One region of the Bradyrhizobium sp. 172 genome, then DNA from elsewhere that is predicted to be linked to it. Evidence: predicted binding sites of a transcription regulator. Region 1 holds the regulator's gene; each other region holds the start of a gene.
What was found. Region 1 encodes PhoB, which activates phosphate uptake and scavenging genes when phosphate is short. Its sites were predicted from a motif close to TGTCATNNANCTGTCAT; they were not measured.
Positions count from the first base shown of each region.

Region 1 (5,910 bases):
TGGTCAGGATTTCGTCGAGCGCCGGACCAAGCCGCACCAGCCGACCGCGCACATCGAGCGCGTCGACCTCGTAAGGCAGCACGGCGTCATCGATCGGAACCGCGGATGGCGCGCGAACCGGGCCTTCAGGCCCGGTTTTCATATCAGGGGATTGGGAAACCATGGCGCTTTATCTGGGGTCGGAAGGCGGAATTGGAAGGGGTGAGGGCTGCATCCAGAATGCAGCACGGATCGTACGCAAGCACGGCAAATTCGGTGTCGTCCTGGCGAAGGCCAGGACGACGATGACGACCTACTTCGCCGGCACGGCGGATACCGGCCCGGATTACTTCACCGCGTCGAAGCACCAGGCCAGAATGCCCTTTTGCGCGTGCAGGCGGTTTTCGGCCTCGTCGAACACGACGGATTGTGGACCGTCGATCACCTCGTCGGTGACCTCCTCGCCGCGATGGGCGGGCAGGCAGTGCATGAATAGCGCATCCGGCTTGGCAAGCGACATCAGCTGCGCATTGACCTGATAGGGCTTGAGCACGTTGTGGCGGTGCTTGCCTTCCTTGTCGCCCATCGACACCCAGGTGTCGGTCACGACACAATCGGCGCCGCGCACGGCGGCTTCGGCATCCGTGCCGAGCATGATCGGCGCGCCGGTCGCCTTGATGAAGTCGCGCATCGCCTTTTTCGGCGCGAGTTCCGGAGGCGTCGCGACATTGAGCTGGAACTTGAAGCGCTCGGCGGCGTGCGCCCAGGAGGCGAGCACGTTGTTGTCGTCGCCGGTCCAGGCCACGGTCTTGCCCTCGATCGGGCCGCGATGTTCCTCGTAGGTCATGAGGTCCGCCATCACCTGGCAGGGATGCGAGCGGCGCGTCAGGCCGTTGATGACGGGCACGGTGGCGTTCGCTGCAAGCTCCAGCAGGGCATCGTGATTGAGGATGCGGATCATGATGGCGTCGACATAGCGCGACAGCACGCGCGCGGTGTCGGCGATGGTCTCGCCGCGGCCGAGCTGCATTTCGGCGCCGGTGAGCATGATGGGCTCGCCGCCGAGCTGGCGCATGGCGACGTCGAAAGACACCCGCGTCCGCGTCGAGGGGCGCTCGAAGATCATCGCCAGGGTCTTGCCTTCGAGCGGCCTGACCGGCTGATGCGCCTTCTGCTTCGCCTTCATCGCGGAGGACGCAGCGAGCATGCGCTTGAGCTCCGACAGCGGCAGCTCGTTGATATCGAGGAAGTGCTTCGGTGTTTTATCGGGCGACTTGCTCATCAGCTTGCCGCCCGCTTGTTGCCGGACAACGCGGTGCAGGCGCGCTCGAGCCGCCCGACGCTGTCCTCGATCTCGGCTTCGGTGACGATCAAAGGCGGCAGGAAACGCACGACATTGTCGCCGGCACCGACGGTGAGCAGCTTTTGGTCGCGCAAGGCTGCAACGAGATCGCGGGAGGGCACCACGGCCTTGATGCCGATCAGGAGGCCCTCGCCGCGCACTTCGCTGACGACATCGCCGTGACGGTCGATCACGGAGGCGAGCTTCTGCTTGAGCAGCAGCGACATCCTCTGCACGTGGTCGAAGAAGCCGGGCTTGAGCATGACGTCGAGCACGGCGTTCGCAGCCGCGATCGCGAGCGGATTGCCCCCGAAGGTCGAGCCGTGCGAGCCCGGCGTCATGCCGGACGCCGCTTCGGCGGTCGCAAGGCAGGCGCCGATCGGGAAGCCGCCGCCGAGCGCCTTGGCCAGCGACATCACGTCGGGTTCGACGCCAAGGCGGCGGTACGCGAACAGATCGCCGGTGCGGCCCATGCCGGTCTGCACCTCGTCGAAGGCGAGCAACAGACCCTTCTCGTCGCAGAGCTGGCGCAACGCCCTCAGGAAGGCGGGCGTTGCCGAACGCACACCGCCCTCGCCCTGGATCGGCTCGATCAGGATGCCGGCGGTCTGCGGACCGATTGCCTTTTTCACGGCATCGAGATCGCCATGCGCAACCTGGTCGAAGCCCTCCATCGGAGGGCCGAAACCTTCGAGATATTTTGCCGATCCCGTTGCGGCCAGCGTCGCCAGCGTGCGGCCATGGAAGGCGCCTTCGAAGGTGATCATGCGATAGCGGTCGGGATGACCCTTTGCGGCGTGATAACGGCGCACGACCTTGATCACGCATTCCAGCGCTTCGGCGCCGGAATTGCAGAAGAACACGAAATCCGCGAAACTTTCATTGCACAGGCGCGCGGCGAGCTTTTCGCCGTCCGGGCTCTGGAACAGATTCGACATGTGCCAGAGCTTGGTGGCCTGCTCCTGCAACGCCGCGACCAGCGCCGGATGGGCATGGCCGAGCGCATTCACCGCCACCCCGGAGGTGAAATCGAGATAGCGCTCGCCATTGGTCGCGATCAGCCAGCAGCCTTCGCCACGCTCGAAACCAAGGTCGGACCTGGCGAAAACGGGGAGCAAATGCGGCGCTGCGCTGTTAGTCATGATGGTCACTTGAATGTTGCGGACGGAGTGAGCGTGCATTGCGCAACGCACCATCGACCGGCCCGGAAAACGAAACGTGCCGCCTCTTGAGGGCGGCACGTGCGACTATCTTAGGCCTGGTGAAACGGGTGTCAATGCCGCCCGGAAAGCCTCGCGAAACGCTGAATCCGTAGTCTTGCGGTGCCGATTTAGAGGGATTTGGCCACGGAACATGTGGAAGCGAGTCGGCGGACTCTTGCGCGGGAGTCACGCCATATTGTAGCGTTTGGATTGTCAGATACGACATCTCGTGCAGTGGTTCTGATCTTTAAGTCCTTATGTACCGGCGTAAACGTTCGGGCGTTCAAGACGCGCCCGGCGAGCCTTAAGGGATTCTGGCGGCACGGGTTTTTGAAGGCTTAGGCATTCGCTGCGAGGCCCCAGGATGGCTGGCGCGCAGCGAGGGAAAGGGTGCAATGACGGTTTTGACCTGGTCCGATGATCGCGTCGAGCAGCTGAAAAAGCTCTGGGAGGCCGGACTTTCGGCCAGCCAGATCGCGGCGGAGCTCGGCAATGTGACCCGCAATGCCGTGATCGGCAAAGTGCACAGGCTCGGCCTTTCGGGCCGCGCCAAGAGCCCATCATCGGCAGCGCCGCGGCCGCGCAAGGCGCGCCCCGCGCAGCACATGATGCGGGTGAGCCGCCCGATCTCGCGCGGCAACACCGCGCTGGCGCAGGCCTTCGAGGTCGAGGCTGAGCCGGATCCGGTCACCTACGACAACGTGGTGCCGATGAGCCAGCGGCTGTCGCTGCTGGAATTGAACGAGGCGACCTGCCACTGGCCGGTCGGCGATCCCTCGAGCCCGGACTTCTTCTTCTGCGGTGGAAGGGCGCTGTCCGGACTGCCCTATTGCGCCCAGCACTCGCGCGTTGCGTACCAGCCCGCGTCGGATCGGCGCCGCGCACCGGTAAAGCCGGGTCCCCGTTAGTCGTCACGCGAAGACAGTTCAACAATTTCAGTGTCGTCCCGGCCTAGTGCGCAATTGCGCACGGGGGGCCGGGACCCATACTCCGAGCACGCAATAATCGTGCGGAAGGGGTCACTCCGAGTCTTCGCCAAACCACGTTCGGTGGTTATGGGTCCCGGATCAGCGCTCGCTTCGCTCGCTTGTCCGGGACGACGGCTGAGAATGCAGGGACAGCTCGCCAACAAACAAGCCTGCAACCCTACACCTGCTCCGCCTTCGCGAAGCGATCATCCAGCGCGTAGCCGGCGCCGCGGACGGTGCGGATCGGGTCCTGCTCGCGGCCGAGATTGAGCAGCTTGCGCAGGCGGCCGATATGCACGTCGACGGTGCGCTCGTCGATATAGATGTCGCGGCCCCAGACGCTGTCGAGCAGCTGCTCGCGCGAGAACACCCGTCCCGGATGCTCCAGGAAGAACTCCAGCAGGCGATATTCGGTCGGACCGAGATCGATCGGCCGGCCCGAGCGCGCCACGCGGCGCTTGTCACGGTCGAGCTCGATGTCGCCAAAAGCAAGGACGGTGGCGAGGCGCTCCGGGCTCGCGCGCCGCAGCAGGCCTTTCACGCGCGCCAGCAGCTCCGGCACCGAGAACGGCTTGACGATGTAATCGTCGGCGCCGGTCGCAAGACCCCGCACCCGCTCGCTCTCCTCGCCGCGCGCGGTGAGCATGATGATCGGGAGCTGCTTGGTCTCGGGACGGGTGCGAAGCCGCCGGCACAATTCGATGCCTGACAGGCCCGGCAGCATCCAGTCGAGCACGATCAGATCGGGGATGTGCTCCTTGAGGCGGGTGTCGGCGTCGTCGCCGCGCATCACCGTCTCGACGTCATAGCCGTCGCCTTCGAGGTTGTAGCGGAGAAGCTCGGTCAGGGCTTCCTCGTCCTCAACCACCATAATGCGTGCGCCCATCGGGTCGTCGCTCCTTAAGTCTTCAGGTGTTCGGTACCGTGTTGGCAAAGGTCGTCATGTCGCCCTTCGGCCGCTTGTCGGTGATCGCCTGGCCCTCGATCATGTAGAACACGGTCTCGGCGATATTGGTGGCGTGGTCGCCGATCCGCTCGATGTTCTTGGCGCAGAACATCAGATGGATGCAGAACGAGATATTGCGCGGATCCTCCATCATGTAGGTGAGGAGTTCGCGGAACAGCGAGGTGCAGATGGCGTCGACTTCCTCGTCGCCCTTCCACACCGCCATCGCCGCCGGCAAATCATGCGCGGCATAGGCGTCCAGCACCGACTTGACCTGCTGCTGCACGAGGTCGGTCATGTGCTCGAGGCCGCGGAACAGCTTGAGCGGATGGAAGTCCGTCTCCAGCGCCGCGACGCGCTTGCCCATGTTCTTGGCGAGGTCGCCGATGCGCTCGAGATCGGTCGCGACGCGCATGGCGCCGACGATCTCGCGCAGATCGACCGCCATCGGCTGGCGGCGGGCGATGGTGAGCACCGCACGCTCCTCGATGCGCTTCTGCAGCGCGTCGAGCTCGGTGTCGATGGCGACGACGCGCTGGCCGAGCGGGACGTCGCGGCGGATCAGCGCGTCGACGGACTCGACGATCATGCGCTCGGCGATGCCGCCCATCTCGGCGACCAGGCGAGTGAGTTCCTGGAGGTCGGTGTCGAAAGCCTTTGCGGTATGTTCAGAACCCATGTCGCGTCTCCTAGCCGAACCGGCCGGTGATGTAATCCTGCGTGCGCCGATCTGACGGCGACGTGAAGATCTTGCTGGTGTCGTCGAACTCTATCAGCTCGCCGAGATACATGAAGGCGGTCTTGTCGGAGACGCGCGCCGCCTGTTGCATGTTGTGGGTGACGATAGCGATCGTGTAATCCTCGGACAGCTCCTGGATCAGCTCCTCGACCTTGGCGGTCGAGATCGGGTCGAGCGCCGAACAGGGTTCGTCGAACAGGATCACCTCGGGCCGCACCGCGACGGTGCGGGCGATGCAGAGGCGCTGCTGCTGGCCGCCGGAGAGCGACAGGCCGGAGGCGTTGAGCTTGTCCTTGACCTCGTTCCACAGCGCGCCGCCGCGCAGCGCCTTCTCGACGCGGCCGTCCATCTCGGACTTCGAGATCTTCTCATAGAGACGGATGCCGAACGCGATGTTCTCGTAGATCGTCATCGGGAACGGCGTCGGCTTCTGGAACACCATGCCGACGCGGGCGCGCAGCAAATTGAGGTCCAGCCTGGGGTCGAGAATGTTGGTCTGATCGAGCATGAGCTGACCGGTGGCGCGCTGGCCGGGATAGAGGTCGTACATCCGGTTGAAGATGCGCAGCAGGGTCGACTTGCCGCAGCCCGACGGACCGATGAACGCCGTAACGCGGTTGGCGCCGAGCGTCAGGTTGATGTTCTTCAGCGCATGGTGCTCGCCGTAATAGAAGTCCAGGTTACGCACGGTCACCTTGGGGGGCGCCTCGGGCAGCACCGCCGCGTGCGGCAGT
Region 1 covers NZ_CP064701.1:7,667,298-7,673,207, forward strand. The annotation lists gene IVB07_RS36350 (Hsp33 family molecular chaperone) at 1-163, opposite strand, end outside; gene argF (ornithine carbamoyltransferase) at 326-1,261, opposite strand; gene IVB07_RS36360 (aspartate aminotransferase family protein) at 1,261-2,463, opposite strand; gene IVB07_RS36365 (GcrA family cell cycle regulator) at 2,919-3,431, shown strand; gene phoB (phosphate regulon transcriptional regulator PhoB) at 3,670-4,377, opposite strand; gene phoU (phosphate signaling complex protein PhoU) at 4,400-5,116, opposite strand; gene pstB (phosphate ABC transporter ATP-binding protein PstB) at 5,127-5,910, opposite strand, start outside.

Region 2 (5,910 bases), 3.2 Mb from region 1:
GGTTGCGCGGCATCATGTCGGCTGAGGAGATATACACAGCCGCTTTCGCGCTCGGCAGGCCCTGGCCCATGCCGAAGCAGTAAATTCGGCCGTGTTCGAGGAATCGTCCGATGATCGACTTGACGCGGATGTTCTCCGACAAGCCGGGAATGCCGGGACGCAGGCAGCAGATACCGCGCACCACGAGTTCGACCTGCACGCCGGCCTGTGAGGCCTCGTAGAGCGCGTCGATGATGTCGGGGTCGACCAGCGCGTTCATTTTCATCCAGATCGCAGCAGGCCGGCCGTGCCGCGCATGCGCGGTCTCGCCCTGGATGTGCTCGATGATGCGCTTGCGCAAGGTCAGCGGAGACACCGCCATCTTTTCCAGATCGCTCGGCGCAGCGTAGCCGGTGATGAAGTTGAACACGCGCGCGGCGTCGCGGCCGATGGTCGGCTCCGAGGTGAAGTAGGAGAGGTCGGTGTAGATGCGCGCGGTCACCGGGTGGTAATTGCCGGTGCCGGTGTGGACGTAGGTCGTGAGGCTGCCGCCCTCGCGCCGCACCACCATCGAGAGTTTCGCGTGGGTCTTCAGTTCGAGGAAGCCGTAGACGACCTGCACGCCGGCGCGTTCGAGGTCGCGCGCCCAGCGGATGTTGGCCTCCTCGTCGAAGCGGGCCTTCAGCTCGATCAGCGCGGTGACGGATTTGCCGGCTTCGGCGGCTTCCACGAGCGCGCGCACGATCGGCGAGTTGCTGGAGGTGCGGTAGAGCGTCTGCTTGATGGCGACGACGTCGGGGTCGCGCGTCGCCTGCTGGAGAAACTGCACCACGACGTCGAAGGATTCGTAGGGGTGATGGACGACGAGGTCCTTCTGCCGGATCGCAGCGAAGATGTCGCCGCCTTGCTCGCGCACGCGCTCGGGATGGCGCGGCACGTAAGGGGTGAATTCGAGATCGGGCCGGTCAAGGCGGGTGAGCTGCGAGAGCTCGTTCATGGCGAGCACGCCATCGACCAGGAACACCTCGTCGTCGGCGGTCGACAGCGCGTGCTGCACGAAACTGCGCAGCTGCTCCGGCATCTTGGCGTCGATCTCGAGTCGGATCACCGAACCGCGGCGGCGGCGCTTCAGCGCGGTCTCGAACAGGCGGACGAGATCCTCGGCCTCTTCCTCGATTTCGAGTTCGGAGTCGCGGAGGACGCGGAAGGCGCCCTGGCCGTGAAGATTGTAGCCGGGGAACAGGCGGTTGATGAACAGCGCGGTGGCCTGCTCCAGCGAGATCAGCCGGACGACCTTGCCGTCAGCCGGCAGACGGATGAAGCGGTCGATCTTGCCGGGCATGCGGATCAGCGCGTTCATCTGCTTGCCGTCGGCGGCGCGCGTGAGCTGGAGCGCGATGGTGAAGCCGAGGCTCGGAATGAACGGGAAGGGGTGGGCCGGGTCGATCGCGAGCGGCGTCAGCAGCGGGAACACGTTGCTGAGGAAGTAGTCCTCGACCCAGGTTCGTTCCGCCTTGGTGACCTCCTTGCCCTCGACCAGCACGATACCCTCGTCGGCGAGCGTGCCGCGCAGGTCGCGCCAGATTGCCTGCTGGTCGGAGGCAAGCTGCGAGACGGTCCGGTTGATGAGCGCGAGCTGCTCGGACGGGGTCAGACCGTCGGGGCTGCGCTCAGCAATACCCTCGCGCACCTGGGCCTTGATGCCGGCGACGCGGACCATGAAGAACTCGTCGAGGTTATTCGCTGAAATCGACAGGAATCGCACCCTCTCCAGCATGGGGTGGCTGGGATTGACCGATTCCTCCAGGACGCGGCGGTTGAAGTGCAGCCAGGAAAGCTCGCGATTGATGAACCGCTCGGGGCTCGATGCGATCGCCGGCGGGCCTTCGGCTTCCGGGGCTTTTTCTTTAACTTCAACAGCTTGCGCAGAATCCATCAGAAGTCGGTCCATCCAGTTCGCCCCAATTTGCGACTTACGCGCAAAACCCGCGGGAGCATGTGTTAGAGCGATGACGTTTCGATGACATTGATGTTCCGCCGCCCGGCCGCGTCAACCCGCCTTGGTCAGACATCCCGGAGCAGCTCGGCCGCCAAGGCCCGGGTGACGGGGCGGCCGAGGCGCAAGGCCTCGCTGTCCAGCAGGTCCACAGCCCGTCGGGCGGCGGCCGAGGACCGCTCCAGGCGAGTGGCGAGGTAGCTGACCACGCTCTCGTCCACCGCGAGCTGGCGGTCGGCGCAGAACTTGACGATCAGGCCGCGGAAGAGCTGGTCGTCGGGCGGCAGCAGCGAGACAACGGGGACGGCGCGGAGCCGCGAGCGCAGGTCGGCGAGCTCGATCTCGAGAGACGCGGGCACCTCGCGTCCGGTGAAGAGGACGTAGGCGCCGTCCTCGCGGGCCAGATTCATCAGATGGAACAGGGCGCGCTCGTCGAATTCCCTGGCTTTGGGATCCTCGACCACCAGCGCGCCGGTGGCGAGCGCAGCCGGGACGGCCTCGGCGGTCAGCCCATTGGCCGTGGTCGAGCGGGCGCCTGAAGCCTCGGCCCAGATCGCGGCGAGATGGCTCTTGCCGCTTCCTTCCGGGCCGGCCAGCCACATGATTCGGTTCGGCCATTCCGGCCAGGCGTCGATGAGGGCAAGACCGGCGGCGTTGACGGGGCCTTCGAGGAAATTGTCCCGGCTCAGGCTCTCCGCATGCGGAAGCGAAAACGCCAACTGTCGGGGATGAACGCGGCTTGGCACGCTTGCTTTGCTCCGTGCCGGCGTGCCGGCTTCGTTTGACGAGATGCGACCTAATCGAGCGGGAGTTGGCCTTTTACGGGGCCGCTCCCAACTCACTTGGCCTCGATCGTGCTCATGTGCCGCAACCATTCGACAAGATAGAGCGACACGGAGGAGAGCGTGAAGACCGTGACGAGGCCCATCAGGATTATATCATAAGGACCGGGTTTGAAGCCGAAGGCGAGGGCGGCCAGCACCAGCGCCGCGAACGCCACTTGGGCCACAGTGTTGAGCTTGGATACCTTTGAGGGCTTCATCTCCACAGGTCGGTCGAACAGCCACGATATGATCACGGCGGCGACGATCATGATGTCGCGCGAGACCACCAGGATGACGATCCAGCGCGGAATCGCGCCCCAGATGCCGAGCGCCATGTAGATCGAGACCAGCAGCGCCTTGTCGGCGAGCGGGTCGAGCAAGGCGCCGAGCTCGCTCGTCATGTTGAAGCGCTTGGCAAGGAAGCCGTCGACCGCGTCGCTGATACCGGCGATCAGGAATACGGCGAACGCCACCTCCATTTGGCTCGACACGATGGCCCAGACGATGATCGGGACCAGCATGATGCGGCCCAAAGTAATGATGTTCGGTATACTCACACGGCGCTTCCCGGCACCCGGCCTGACCTCGAATTCGGCCCTTTGGAGGCTGAACCGGTTGATATCTCTACATAGTATACGGCGGCGCGCCATGCGAGCCATTGCGCGTCCCCGGAATTCGACGTAACCAGCCGCAAACCCACTGGAAATCGGGCATGACCGACCGCAAAAACGGCCTCACTTACGCCGATTCAGGCGTCGATATCGATGCGGGCAACCGCTTGGTCGACCTGATCAAGCCGATGGTGCGCGCCACCGCACGGCCCGGCGCCGACGCCGAAATCGGCGGATTCGGCGGCCTGTTCGATCTCAAGGCGGCCGGTTTCAAGGATCCCATCCTGGTGGCCGCGACCGATGGCGTCGGCACCAAGGTCAAGATCGCGATCGAGACCGGCCTGCATGGCGGGATCGGCATCGACCTCGTCGCCATGAGTGTCAACGACCTCGTGGTGCAGGGCGCCGAGCCGCTGTTCTTCCTCGACTATTTTGCCTGCGGGAAGCTCGATCCGGAGGCGACCGCGTCGATCGTCGCCGGTGTCGCCGAAGGCTGCCGCGAATCCGGCTGCGCCCTGATCGGTGGCGAGACGGCCGAGATGCCCGGCCTCTACAAAGACGGCGACTACGACCTCGGCGGCTTTGCCGTCGGCGCCGCGGAGCGGGGCACGCTCTTGCCGCGCAAGGACATCGCCGCCGGCGATGCCGTGATCGGGCTCGCTTCGTCGGGCGTGCACTCCAACGGTTTCTCGCTGGTGCGCAAGATCGTGGAACAATCCGGCCTCGGCTTCGGGGCGCAGGCGCCGTTTGCGCCCGTCATGACGCTGGGCGGCGCGTTGCTGACGCCGACGCGTCTCTACGTCAAATCCTGCCTGCGCGCGATCCGCGAGACCGGCGCGGTGAAGGGGCTTGCCCACATCACCGGCGGCGGCTTTACCGACAACATTCCGCGCGTGCTGCCGAAGCATCTCGGCGTCGGTATCGATCTGGCGCGCCTGCCAGTGCTGCCGGTGTTCAAATGGCTGGCCGCGCAGGCCGGCATCGCCGAGCTCGAAATGCTGCGGACCTTCAATTGTGGGATCGGCATGATCGCGATTGTCGAGCCGGACAAGGTCGAAGAGGTCGTGGAGATCTTCACTGACGCCGGTGAGACCGTGGCACAGCTCGGTAGCGTGATCCTGGCCGAGGGCGAGCACCGCGTCGTCTATAACGGCCATCTCGACCTGGCGCTGTAATGACCGGCGCTGTAATGAAACGCCGCGTCGCCATCCTGATTTCCGGCCGTGGCTCCAACATGGCTGCGCTGATCAAGGGCGCGGCCGCGCCGGATTTTCCGGCGGAGATTTCGCTCGTCATCTCGAACAAGGCCGATGCGCTGGGGCTGGAAAGGGCCAAAGCGAGCGGCGTGAAGACGCTGGTGATCGAAAGCAAGCCGTTCGGCAAGGACCGCGCCGGCTTCGAGAAGGTGCTGCAAGCAGCACTCGATCAGCACGGCATCGAGCTGATTTGCCTCGGCGGCTTCATGCGCCTGTTCACGGCCGAATTCACCAAGGCGTGGTACGGGCGGATGCTCAACATTCATCCCTCGCTGCTGCCGTCCTTCCCCGGTCTCGACCCGCACGGCCAGGCCTTGCGCGCCGGCGTCAAGCTGTCCGGCGCGACGGTGCACTTCGTGATCCCCGAGACCGACGCCGGCCCAATCGTGATGCAGGGCGCGGTTCCCGTCAGCGACCACGACACGGCGGACACGCTGTCGGAGCGTATCCTTGAAGTCGAGCACCGCATCTATCCCGCAGCACTGAGCCTGCTCGCGACCGGCAAGGTCCAGATCGAGGGCGATGTGTGCAAGACCGCGGGCAGCGGGCCGTCGGAGAATTTTCTGGTTTCGCCGTTGGTGCGGTGAAGCGCCGTCGCACTCGGAATACTTCTCATTCCAAACAAAAACCCCCGGCAGAGCCGGGGGCAACGTCATGATCTCTTGCGCAGACCGCGAGAGAAATCAGGAAACCTTGAGGTTCTCCGCGGATGCCTTGCCGCGGTTCTCCACGAGATCGTATTCAACCACCTGATTTTCATTGAGGGTCGAGAGTCCGGCGCGCTCGACGGCGGAGATGTGGACGAAGACGTCCTTGTCACTGCCGTTCGGCTTGATGAACCCATAGCCCTTGGTCGGGTTGAACCATTTGACGGTGCCCTTTTGCGGCATCCTCAGTCTCCTCCGCTAGATACAAAAACGACGCGGCCGCTTTTCGCGTGCCACGCCACAAACGGGCTTCCGGTAGTCTGTTCGAGTCTTGAGTCTCAATGTCGCGAAACGCACAGTCGAGCGGCCAATTCCGATTGTGTCCGATATTGCAACATGAAAATCGCCCGTTAGCAAGCCGCGCGCGAATTTCAAGACTTCGACCCGAGTGCCCGTCCGCAATTTGCGACCTGTGGCCGCGGAACCACAATCGGAAGCAATGCCTTTGCCGGGACGCGCCAGCCGGTTGACCCTCAGTAACAGTTCGGAACAAATCGCGGCACGCGTGCGCCGCTCCTGTTGCTTTTTTGCGCGCCG
Region 2 covers NZ_CP064701.1:4,473,224-4,479,133, reverse strand. The annotation lists gene IVB07_RS21705 (RNA degradosome polyphosphate kinase) at 1-1,915, opposite strand, end outside; gene IVB07_RS21700 (DnaA/Hda family protein) at 2,044-2,721, opposite strand; gene IVB07_RS21695 (CDP-alcohol phosphatidyltransferase family protein) at 2,814-3,356, opposite strand; gene purM (phosphoribosylformylglycinamidine cyclo-ligase) at 3,512-4,585, shown strand; gene purN (phosphoribosylglycinamide formyltransferase) at 4,600-5,253, shown strand; gene IVB07_RS21680 (cold-shock protein) at 5,350-5,556, opposite strand.
Region 2: a site for PhoB is predicted at 1,989-2,005, ahead of IVB07_RS21705 (RNA degradosome polyphosphate kinase). Genes of this name have one in related genera too.

Region 3 (5,910 bases), 3.3 Mb from region 1:
TGGCGCCGACCGGCACCGCGCCGGCGAGGCGCACAGTGACGGGATGGTCGAGGGGGGTGAGATAGTTTTCCTTGGTGTTGTCGCGGGTGCAGGGCTGGTTGACCCGGCCTTGGAGGTCGATGCAGAGCCGGTTGACCATGTTGCGGGCCCAGCCGCGGCCCTCGCTCTGGAGCTCCAGCGATTGCTCGGCGGCGAGGATGCTGCGGTTACGCGCGTTCTCGACATGGAGCAGGAAGTCGCGCTCTTCGCGGAACAGCCGGAAGCGGTTGCGCACCTCCCAGCTGATCTGCATGGCGCCCGCGTCCTGCGTGGCCGCCCGCTCCGGCGGGAAGGCGGTGAGGAGCCCGGCGAGCAGCAGGGCACCGGCGAGGAAACGGCGATGGAATAAAGGGATCATGGCCCGCGTCTTCAACGGCAAAGTTGAGGCGGAAATAAGAGAGCTGCTCTCCGCCTGCAACATTGGTCTGACGGTTTTGCCGGCCGGCGTCTAGCGGACTATCGTGGGAGCATGATCTTTTCGGAAAACCACTTCGCACTTGTCCGGATCACGCTCAGCGTTTGCTGGCCTGCCGCAGCGAACGCTCGCGCTCCATCGCTGCCACCTGCTTGGGCAGGTTGGCCTGCGCGCAGGCCTCCGCCAGCCGTCGGCGCTCCTGCCAGGGCTCCACCACATTCATCCAGAGCTCGCGTGCGCCCATGATGGAGATGGCAAGACCGAACGGGATCACGAAATAGAGGATGCGGAAGACGAGGAGCGTGGCCAGAAGCTGCTCGCGGCCGAATTCGGGCAGCGCCACCAGCATGGCGGCGTCGAACACGCCGAGCGAGCCGGGAGCATGGCTGGCGAAGCCGAGCAATGTCGCCAAAATGAACACCACGGAGAGCGACAGGAAATCGATCTGCGGAGTGGCCGGCACCAGAAGGTACATCGCCAGCGCGCAGAATCCGAGATCGACGACGCCGATCAGGATCTGCACCAACGTCAGCGGCGCTGACGGCAGCACCACCTTCCAGCCTTTCTGGCCGAGCTCGCGGCGCTTCTCGCCCATGCACAGCCAGACCAGATAGGCGCCGATCGAGGCGAGGCCGCCGATCGCAATCAGCCGGTTGATCGACGACGGCAGCTGATCCATGTAGGAGGCGGCATCCGGATGGATGGCCATGCCGATCGAGAGCACGAAGATGTTACCGAGCCAGAAGGTCAGGCCCGACAGGAAGCAGATTTTTGCGACGTCGATCGCATTCAGCCCGTAATCCGAATAGATCCGGAAGCGGATCGCGCCGCCGGTGAAGACGGTGGCGCCGATATTGTGGCCGATCGAATAGGACGTGAAGCTGGAGAGCGCTGCTATGCGATAAGGCACGTGCCTCTTGCCGATCGTTCGCAGTGCAAAAAAGTCGTAGAAGGTCAGCGTACAGAACGCGAAGCATACGCAGATCGCCGCCAGCCCGATATTGCCGCGGGGGATTTCGGTCAACGCGGTCAAGATGACCCCGGTGTCGATGCCCTTGAGCGTCCGCACCAGCGTGGTGATCGCGAACGCGATGATGAAGACGCTCGCCGCAACGCCGAGTCGCCGCCAGCCGATCCATCTCTTGAAGCCGCGCTTCAGCGCGGTCAGCAGTCCGTGCATTCATCCTCCCGGCGGGGGGCAAGACCGACCAGGCCAGACATTGGCCGGTCGGATGCGATCAGTGCCCGATGTGGGCTTGGATCGCTAGGCATGATGTAGCTCACTTAAGGCAAAAACAGTGACTTGTGCAGCCCTTGACAAGGATAGGTTCTGCCTTGGACCAGCTACTTTGTCATACGCGGTTCACATCGGACGCGCGTTAAGCATATGAGTCGTGGCACCGGTCGCGTCCGTCCGTGACATAGTCTCAGACCCTGCATGGCCGGCATTGTTCCAGCGCAAGGGATGCGGGCTTTTTGGAACGACGATGCCGTGCGCTGGTTAGTGCCCCATCAGCAATCGAACATGGCGGAATAGCCGGCTTCCTACGAGCCGGTGCCTCCGTGTTCCCACAACCCGAGAGGATCGGACCGATGGGATTGTTCACAAAAGACATCAAGACCATGAACGACCTGTTCGTGCATCAGCTCCAGGACATCTATTACGCCGAGCAGCAGCTCACCAAGGCTCTGCCGAAAATGGCGGATAAGGCGACCGATCCGCAGCTGAAGCAGGGCTTTTTGACGCACCTCGAAGAAACCAGGGAGCACGTCAAGCGCCTCGAGGAAGTGTTCAAGATGCACGGTGCGCAGGTGAAGGCGGTCGATTGCCCCGCGATCGACGGCATCATCGAGGAAGCCGACGAGACCGCCGGCGAAGTCGCCGACAAGGCGGTGCTCGACGCCGCGCTGATCAACGCGGCACAGGCGGCGGAGCATTACGAGATCGTCCGCTACGGCAGCCTGATCGCCTGGGCCAAGCAACTCGGCCGCAACGACTGCGCCAGCGTGCTCGCCAAGACGTTGGAAGAAGAGAAGGCGACCGACAAGAAGCTGACCATGATCGCCGAGAGCAAGGTGAATCTGCGCGCGGCGAGCTGAGGGCCAGGCGTAGCTTATATAGAGCGTCGCGCGGTCATCCGCGCGACGCTCGAACATGACGCATCCGTCCCGCATCCATCATTCGATCCTTGTCGTAACATGACGAGGGGCTGGAAGCGTATTGTTCGCATGGGGCTGCAACCGAGATGCCAGCATGCGAGTAAGCACCGCAAGATACGAAGCCTTCGAAGCCGGCGTGCCGCATTCCGGCTCCCGGCTTGCGACGTCCCTCACCCTTGCCGCGATGAGCCTTGGTTATGGCGTGGTGCAACTTGACGTCACCATCGTCAACACCGCGCTCGACGCGATGGGCAGGACCCTCGGCGGCGGCGGCGGCGTCGCTGAGCTGCAATGGGTTGTCAGCGCCTACACCATTGCGTTTGCCGCCTTCATCCTGACGGCCGGCGCGCTCGGCGACCGCATCGGCGCCAAGCGCGTCTTCATGGCGGGCTTCGCAATCTTCACCGCCGCATCGCTCGCCTGTGCGTTGTCGCCCAATGCGACCGTGCTGATTGGGGCGCGGCTGGTCCAAGGCCTGGCGGCGGCGATCCTGGTGCCGAATTCTCTTGCCCTGCTCAATCATGCCTATCCGGACGACCGCGAGCGCGGCCGCGCCGTCGCGATCTGGGCGGCCGGTGCGAGCCTCGCGCTCACCGCGGGCCCCTTCGTCGGCGGCGCGCTGATCACGCTGGTCGGCTGGCGCGCGATCTTTCTCGTCAACCTTCCGATCGGCCTCATCGGCCTTTGGCTGAGTTGGCGCTATGCGACCGAGACCACGCGCGCGCCCTCACGCGAGATCGATCTACCCGGCCAGCTCGCGGCAATTGGTGCGCTGGGGGCGCTCGCCGGCGCGATCATCGAGGGGGGCGCGCTTGGCTGGCAGCATCCGGCTGTGCTCGCGGCGTTCGCTTCAGCCGCTCTCCTGGCGGTGCTGTTCGTCTGGCGCGAGAGCCGCGCGACGCAGCCGATGCTGCCCCTGTCCCTGTTCGATCACCGGCTGTTCAGCCTGACCGCGCTCGTCGGCCTGCTCGTGAACGTCGCGATTTACGGGCTGATCTTCGTGCTCAGTCTTTACTTCCAGAGGATCAACGGCCTGTCGGCGTGGTGGACCGGTCTCGCCTTCGTACCGATGATGGCGGTGGTGCTGCCGGTCAATCTGCTGGCGCCGCGTCTCGCCGAGCGCATCGGGTCGTGCCCGACCATCGTCGTCGGCGCCTGCGTCTCGGCGCTCGGCTGTCTCGGCCTGCTGTGGATCGAGGCCGGCACAAGCTATTGGGCGATCTTTGCGCAGATGATCGCGATCAGCAGCGGGCTTGGGCTGCTGGTGCCGCCGCTGACCTCGACCTTGCTGGGCAGCGTCGAGAAGGCACGCTCCGGCATCGCGGCGGGCGTCCTGAACGCGACGCGGCAGACAGGCAGCGTGCTCGGCGTTGCGCTGTTCGGTTCGCTGGTGGCCTCGGAAGGCGCGTTCATGACCGGCCTGCACGCATCGCTGGTGGTATCGGCCGCCGTCCTCGTGCTCGCTGCCGCCGTGATCGGGATCGGCGCGCCGTCGCGCGGATGAACTGTGCGGAGGAATTAGCCGCGGCGCAGTGCGAAATGCGCGCCGCAGAACGCCATCACAGCACCGAGGCCCAGCGCGGCAATCCCGGCCAGCACGCCTGAGACCGTCGGGACCGGGCTCGGCGCCGAGGCCACCTGGCCAGCCCCCGCAAGCAGCAGCACGCCGACCGCGATGAGGAATTGCCGCATCCGTTGCGGGATCTGGCCCGAGACGGCGCTCTGCATCAACGTCGCCGTGAAATAGCCGCCGGAGAAGCCGACGGAGGCGATCAGCCACCAGGCGATCGCCGCGCCCGCCGGTATGAACTCGTGCGAGTCCGAGTGCCAGAGGCCGCCGAGATCGAGCCCGTAGCGCGCGCCCAGCATGTGCACGGCGAGCGCGAGCAGCACGCCGGAGATCACGGCGGCGCCGAGAATCAGGCGGCGCGGAAAAAAAATCGTCTCAGCCATGTCTCGCTTGTAGGATGGGGCAGGGCGCTCACGCAAGCGGGTCGCAGACTGGATTGCCCGGATAGGATCGATTGTGAAGATGCGGGATTCGGGAGTTGAGCCAGCTGCGGGTGCGAGCTATGCCTACAAGGCGTCGCTGATCGGCTCGGCGCATCGCTTCGAACTGACCGAGGAGGGGCTGTCCTGGCACATCGCCGGCCGTTCGGGCCTGTGGCGTTATGACGAGATCAGTGCAATCCGGCTGTCGTTCCGCCCCGTCTCGATGCAGCAGCACCGCTTTCGCGCCGATGTCAGCCATGCCAGTGGCGGCCGTATCGCAATCCTCTCGACGAGCTGGCAGACCGCGGCCCTGATGGCGCCGCAGGACAATGGCTTTCGCAATTTCATCGTCGCGTTGCATGCGCGCATGGCGCAGGCCGGCAGCGACGCCGAGTTGACCGCGGGGCTTGGCCGCAGGACCTACGTGACAATGCTGGCTTTTCTTGCGGTGCTTGCAGTGGCGATGACGGGGCTCCTGATCCGGGCGCTTGCGATCGGCGAATTCGCCGGCGCGCTGTTCATCATCGGCTTTGCCGCGCTGTTCGTCTGGCAGATCGGCGGCTTCGTGCGGCGTAACCAGCCGCGGAGCTACAGCTTCGATCGCGTGCCGAGCGCCTTGCTGCCCTAGGTGCAATGGGCCGCAATCAAACGTGACTTCGCGCCGTTGCGGCGGTGTCGCATCGTGCTGCCATGTCAACCCTGGATCGCAGCACGCGGAGGCCTTCGGCGGATGAGATCTCCGAGATCAACCGCGCCCATCTGATCGATACGCCCCCGCAGCCGGCGGACCTCCTGTTCATGTTCGGCACGCGAGAGGACGTGGCGCTGCGGGCCGATACGGCGAGGCGAGTGTGGCGCCAAGGCTATTTTCGCTGGTCGATTGTCAGCGGCGGCGTGACGGCGGGCTCGGAGCAATCCGAGTGCATGATCATCAAGGCGGCGATGGTCGCGGCGGGCATTCCGGCTGAGCGAATCCTCGAGGAACATCGTGCCCAAAACACCGGCGAGAACGTGATCCTCTCGCTGCCGATCATTGACGCGGCGCTCGGGCTGCACAATGTCCGCAGCGTGGGGCAACACCTGGACCGCGCGGCGTTATCCGATGACGCTGCACCGGCACTGGCCGGAGGTCGAGAAAATGCTGCTCACGGTCGACAGCTTTGCGACGCCGCGCGCGCTCTGGCACACCGATCCCGAATTTTGCCGCCGCATGCTGCACGAATCGGACAAGATCGAGCCTTACAAGGCGAGGGGCTTCATCGCGGAATGGCCGGCGGCCTGAGCTTGGGGCAAGCGCGCGCTAC
Region 3 covers NZ_CP064701.1:2,842,383-2,848,292, forward strand. The annotation lists gene IVB07_RS13465 (hypothetical protein) at 1-397, opposite strand, end outside; gene IVB07_RS13470 (YbhN family protein) at 552-1,634, opposite strand; gene IVB07_RS13475 (ferritin-like domain-containing protein) at 2,048-2,554, shown strand; gene IVB07_RS13480 (MFS transporter) at 2,709-4,118, shown strand; gene IVB07_RS13485 (hypothetical protein) at 4,133-4,567, opposite strand; gene IVB07_RS13490 (hypothetical protein) at 4,647-5,234, shown strand; partial or broken gene IVB07_RS13495 (YdcF family protein) at 5,297-5,888, shown strand; gene IVB07_RS13500 (PLP-dependent aminotransferase family protein) at 5,907-5,910, opposite strand, start outside.
Region 3: a site for PhoB is predicted at 1,805-1,821, ahead of IVB07_RS13470 (YbhN family protein). Genes of this name have one in related genera too.

Region 4 (5,910 bases), 1.2 Mb from region 1:
GCATGCTGAAGAATGCCGATGGCTCGGCGATGAAGAAGGATGATTTCCGCATCATCCACAAGTCGGCGCCGATCATCAACGGCCCCTATGCCTACAATTCTGACCTGCCGGAAGAGGCCAAGGCCGCCATCGCCAAGGCGTTCTTCGACGCGCCGGCCAAGGACAAGGCTGCGTTCCATCGCCTCCAGGACGGCCAGAAGAAGGGTTTTCATCCCGCGACCACCAAGGATTGGGATGGCACGATCGAGCTGATCAAGTTCGTCGATGCGCTGCGTAAGAAGAAGGCGTCCTGAGTTTCGGGACGATGCCACTGGAGCCGGGTCGATGGACCCGGCTCTTTCTCTTTGATTGACCATTTTCCTGGCCAAGATGACCGTCGCGGTTTCGATCCTCCCCGAGCAACAGCTCGCCGTGCTCAACGCCGCCTATCGCCAGGCGGTGGCGCGCAAGCGGCTCCGAATCCTGTCTGGAGCCGTGATCTTCGCCGCAGCACTGTGTCTGGCCGCGATCGGCGCTGAAGTGAATCTGCGCACGCTGTTCGCCCACTTTGGCAACTTCATCAGCTATTTCGACCGCATCCTCACACTCGACACCGGCCAGCGGGTCTGGACCGATGTCGGCGAGTGGCTGTGGGGCTGGCGCAAATGGCTGAGGATGCTGGGCGAGACTTTGCTGATCTCCTATGTCGGCACGCTGATCGGCGCGACTTTTGCGTTTTGCCTGAACTTCTTTGCGGCTGAAAACACCTCGCCCGCGCCGTGGTTGCGCTTCGTCGTGCGGCGCCTGCTCGAATTCGCCCGCACGGTCCCCGGCATCGTGTTTGCCCTGATCTTCGTGATCGCCTTCGGGCTGGGGCCGATGGCGGGCGTGCTGGCGATCGCGATTCACTCCACCGGCGCGCTTGGAAAGCTGTTCTCGGAGATCGTCGAGAACGCCGACATGAAACCGGTCGAAGGCGTCCGCTCGACCGGCGCGAGCTGGCTGTCCTGCATGCGCTTCGCCATCCTGCCGCAGGTCACGGCGGGCTATGCCAGCTACGCGCTGCTGCGTTTCGAGATCAACGTCCGCGAGGCCTCCGTGATGGGCTTCGTCGGTGCCGGCGGCATCGGCCAGGAGCTCGTCGTCGCCATCCGCAAGTTCTACTACTCGGACGTCAGCGCCATCCTGCTCACCATCATCGTCACGGTTTTCATTATCGACATCAGCACCGGCTGGCTGCGCGGCCGCCTGTTCGGCAAGGAGGCGCGGACGTGACGGGGCCGCAGGACATTGACACATCAGCGCTTCGCGCGCGCTACCCTGATGTGTTCGACCGGCCGGCTTCGGCGCGGCTCCCGATGCCGGCGATGATCGTCGCGGCGCTCGCGGTTCTGATTTATGGCCTCATCGATCTCGACTTCTCGCCGTCGCGGTTGTTCGCGGGGCTCAGCCAGCTCGGTTGGATCAGCCTGATGATGATCCCGCCGGATCCCGGCTCGTCGCTGCCGGTCTATCTGAAGGCGCTGGGCGAGACGCTGTCGATTGCGCTGCTCGGCACGACGCTGGCCGCGGTCTTCGCGCTGCCGGTCAGTCTTCTTGCCGCGCGCAATGTGGTGCCGTCGAGGATTTTGCGGCGCTTCCTGGATTCAATCCGCGGAGTCGACACGCTGATCTGGGCGCTGGTGTGGATCAACGTGGTCGGGCTCGGCCCGTTTGCCGGCGTGCTCGCTATTGCCGTGTCGGATTTCGGCGCGTTTGGAAAACTGTTCTCGGAGGCGATCGAGGGCGCCGACCAGAAGCAGGTCGAGGGCATCCGCGCCTCCGGCGGTAGCGCGCTGCACGAGATTCGCTTCGGCCTGCTGCCGCAGGTCCTGCCCGTGATTGCCGGGCAGGTGCTCTATTTCATCGAGTCGAATACGCGCTCGGCCACCATCATCGGCATCGTCGGCGCCGGCGGCATCGGCCTCCAGCTCGCCGAGCAGATCCGCGTGCTGGAATGGCAGAAGGTGTCGTTCCTGATCCTGATGATCCTGGTCGCAGTCGCCGCGATCGATTTCGTTTCGGGCAAATTGCGTTTTGCGATTATCGGGCGGCGGGCGGTGGCGTAACCTTCTTCCTTCTCCCCTTGTGGGAGAAGGTGGCGCGAAGCGCCGGATGAGGGGTCTGCATCCTCAATTCAGATCAGTGCGCGGAGGCAACCCCTCACCCGTCTCGCCGCTAGCGCGGCGAGCCACCCTCTCCCGCAAGGGGAGAGGGGCAGAGGGCAGCCAGTTCACCCGTTCTCCACCAGAAATTCCACCCGCTCCGCCGCAAAGCGCGAATGCTTGGTGACCAGCGGCTTGCCGTCGAGATCGTGATCGGTGGCGTCGACCACCAGGATCGGCCGTCCCAGCGCCAGATCGAGCCGTGCGGCGTCGGTTGCGTCGACGATACCGGCGGTGATCCGGGTCGCGCCGCGGCGATAGTCCCGGACGCCGTAATGCTCGAGCAATTTCGTCATCGAGCGGGTCGCGGCAAAGACGTCGCCCGCAGCGGGGAATAGCTGTGCCGATAGCCACGTCGTGGAGACACAGATCGGCGTGCGGTCGGCGAGGCGCATCGCCTCGATCCGGACCAGCGGTGCGCCGGTCTTGAGGCCAAGCTCCCGCGCGAGTTCGCGGGTCGCAACGTCAGCGGACGCCTCGATCAGCCGGCCATGCGGTTCGCGGCCGTCCGCGCCGACGATCTCGGAGAAACGGGTCCGCGAGCGCAGTGGATAAGCGAGCTTCTGCGCCTCGACATAGGTTCCGCTGCCGCGTTCTGCCCGCACGATGCCGCGCTCGGCAAGCGCGGCCAGCGCGCGTCGCACGGTGTGGCGGTTGACGCGATAGGTTTCGGCGATCTCCACCTCGCCCGGCAGCTTGTCGCCCGCCGCAAAGCGGCCGTCGGCGATGCCGCGCTCGATGCCGTCGGCAACGAGGCGCCACAACGCGACGCCGGAGGAGGCTGTGTCCTGCATGCTCATGTGGCCGGGAAGCTACTCCAGAAATCACGCCTTTGTCACGAAACAGTCATGGCGCTCCCGTATCAAGTTGTCTAGTATCATAGACAACTTGGATTCGGCAAGTTCTGCAGAGAAGTCGGTGGATGCGGTGACCCAGCACAATAATCAGCAAGCCCAGCGCAAGGCCGCAATGTCCGTGCTGGCGCACGCGGAGGCGGGCGAGATCGCCGCTCGCCTCCACGCTCTCGCTTTGCCGGCGCATCAGGATCTGCGCGCGCCGGAAAACGGCCTCGTCATGCTGCGCGGCCGGGTCGGCGGCGATGGTGCGCCGTTCAACCTCGGTGAAGCCACGGTGTCGCGCGCCGCGGTGCGGCTTGCGAGCGGCGAGGTCGGTTTCGGCTACACGCTCGGCCGCGACGGCGAGAAGGCGCGGCTGATCGCGCTGTGCGATGCCCTGGTGCAGTCCAGCGATTTCGGCGCCGCGGTGGAGCGGGACATTATCGCGCCGTTGCGTGAGCAGCTGATGGTCAGGCGCAAGCAGGTGGCGGCCCAGACCGCCGCGACGAAGGTTGATTTCTACACCATGGTGCGCGGTGAGGGGTGAGATCATGACCACGATTGCGGAACTGCCGCCGGGGTTCGCCGATAAGGTCTTGTCGGCGCAATCGACCTTTCGCTCGGTCATGGACGCGATGGCGCGGCCGGGATCGGTGCAGCGCATCGTGCCGACATCAGGAGCGCCTCGTGTGATGATGCGCGGGACGGCCGCGATCGCGCTGACGCTGTTCGATCACGACACGCCGCTCTGGCTCGATGCGCGCATGCATGAGACTTCCGACGTCGTGAAATGGCTGAAATTCCATACTGGTGCGCCGGTGGTGCAGGATTCTTCCATCGCCAGCTTCGCGCTGATCAGCGACGGCGGGGCGCTGCCTTCGCTGGAGCGCTTCGCGCTCGGCACCAGCGAATATCCGGATCGGTCGACCACGTTGATCCTGCAGGTCGAGAGTCTCGATTCGGGACGCAGCTTCGAGCTGCGCGGGCCCGGCATCGACGGCGTCGCCACGCTCCAGGCGTCGATCAAGCCGTTCGACGTGTTCGAGCGACTTCGTATTAACGAGGCGCTGTTTCCGCGCGGTATCGATGTGGTGCTGGTCGCCGATGACGCCATGGTTGCGATCCCGCGCACCACGCGTATCGTGAGCAGGGGAAGCTAAGCATGTATGTCGCAGTCAAAGGCGGCGAACGCGCCATCGAGAACGCCCATCGCCTGCTCGCCAGTGCGCGGCGTGGCGACCAAAGCGTTCCGGAAATCTCGCTCGACCAGATCTCCGAGCAGCTTGGTCTCGCCGTGGACCGCGTCATGAGCGAAGGCTCGCTCTATGACCGCGAGCTCGCGGCGCTCGCCATCAAGCAGGCGCGCGGCGATCTGATCGAGGCGATCTTCCTGGTCCGCGCCTTCCGCGCGACGCTGCCCCGCTTCGGCGCCAGCGAGCCGGTCGAGACCGGCGCGATGCGGATACGGCGGCGGGTGTCCTCGACCTTCAAGGACATTCCCGGCGGCCAGATCCTCGGCCCGACCTTCGACTATACCCACCGCCTGCTCGATCCCTCGCTCGCCGAGGGCTTTGTGCCGGAGACACCGGCGACGGCCGAAGCATCGTCTGCGCCAACCCCGCGGGTGACCGACATCCTCGGCCGCGACGGGCTGATCGAATCCTCGCCTCAGGCTGAGGACGGCGCCAGCGTCGGCGATCTCACTCGCGAGCCGCTCAATTTTCCCGCCGATCGTGACCTGCGCCTGCAAAATCTCGCGCGTGGCGACGAAGGTTTTCTGCTGGCGATGGGCTATTCCACCCAGCGCGGCTACGGCCGCAACCATCCCTTCGCCGGCGAGATTCGCTTCGGTGAGGTCGAGGTTGAATTCTCCGCGGAAGACGTCGGCTTCGCCGTGCCGCTCGGCTCGATCGAGCTCACCGAGTGTCAGATGGTCAATCAGTTCAAGGGCTCCGCGACGGAGGCGCCGTGCTTCACCCGCGGCTATGGCCTCGCCTTCGGCCAGAGCGAGCGCAAGACGATGTCGATGGCGCTGGTCGACCGCGCGTTGCGTGCGCGCGAGCTCGGCGAAGAGGCACTCGCCCCCGCGCAAGACGAAGAATTCGTGATGTCGCATTCGGACAACGTCCAGGCTACCGGCTTCGTCGAGCATCTGAAGCTACCGCATTATGTCGACTTCCAGTCTGAGCTCGGCCTGTTGCGCAAGCTGCGGAAGGAATTCACTGAGGCCAATGCGCCCGATGCCATGAAGGAGGCCGCGGAATGAACGCGCCCGCCTACAATTTCGCTTATCTCGACGAACAGACCAAGCGGATGATCCGCCGCGCGATCCTCAAGGCGATCGCGATCCCCGGCTATCAGGTGCCGTTCGCCAGCCGTGAAATGCCGATGCCCTATGGCTGGGGCACCGGCGGCGTGCAGGTGACGGCCGCGATCCTCGGGCCCGAGGACGTGCTGAAGGTGATCGACCAGGGCTCCGACGACACCACCAATGCGATCTCGATCAGGAAGTTCTTTGCCAAGACCGCCGGCGTCGCCACGACGACGGCGACGATCGATGCGACCGTGATCCAGACCCGCCACCGCATTCCGGAGACGTCGCTACACGCAAACCAGGTGCTGGTCTACCAGGTGCCGATCCCGGAGCCGCTGCGCTTCCTCGAGGCGCGCGAGACGGAGACGCGGCGCATGCACGCGCTCGCCGAATACGGCCTGATGCATGTGAAGCTCTACGAGGACATCGCCCGCTTCGGCCACATCGCGACGGCTTACGCCTATCCGGTGAAGATCAATGCGCGCTACGTGATGGACCCGTCGCCGACGCCCAAATTCGACAATCCCAAGATGGACAATTGCCCGGCGCTGCAACTGTTCGGCGCCGGCCGCGAGAA
Region 4 covers NZ_CP064701.1:685,779-691,688, forward strand. The annotation lists gene phnD (phosphonate ABC transporter substrate-binding protein) at 1-293, shown strand, start outside; gene phnE (phosphonate ABC transporter, permease protein PhnE) at 370-1,254, shown strand; gene phnE (phosphonate ABC transporter, permease protein PhnE) at 1,251-2,087, shown strand; gene phnF (phosphonate metabolism transcriptional regulator PhnF) at 2,252-2,983, opposite strand; gene phnG (phosphonate C-P lyase system protein PhnG) at 3,102-3,566, shown strand; gene phnH (phosphonate C-P lyase system protein PhnH) at 3,571-4,179, shown strand; gene IVB07_RS03145 (carbon-phosphorus lyase complex subunit PhnI) at 4,182-5,285, shown strand; gene IVB07_RS03150 (alpha-D-ribose 1-methylphosphonate 5-phosphate C-P-lyase PhnJ) at 5,282-5,910, shown strand, end outside.
Region 4: a site for PhoB is predicted at 3,017-3,033, ahead of phnF (phosphonate metabolism transcriptional regulator PhnF). Genes of this name have one in related genera too.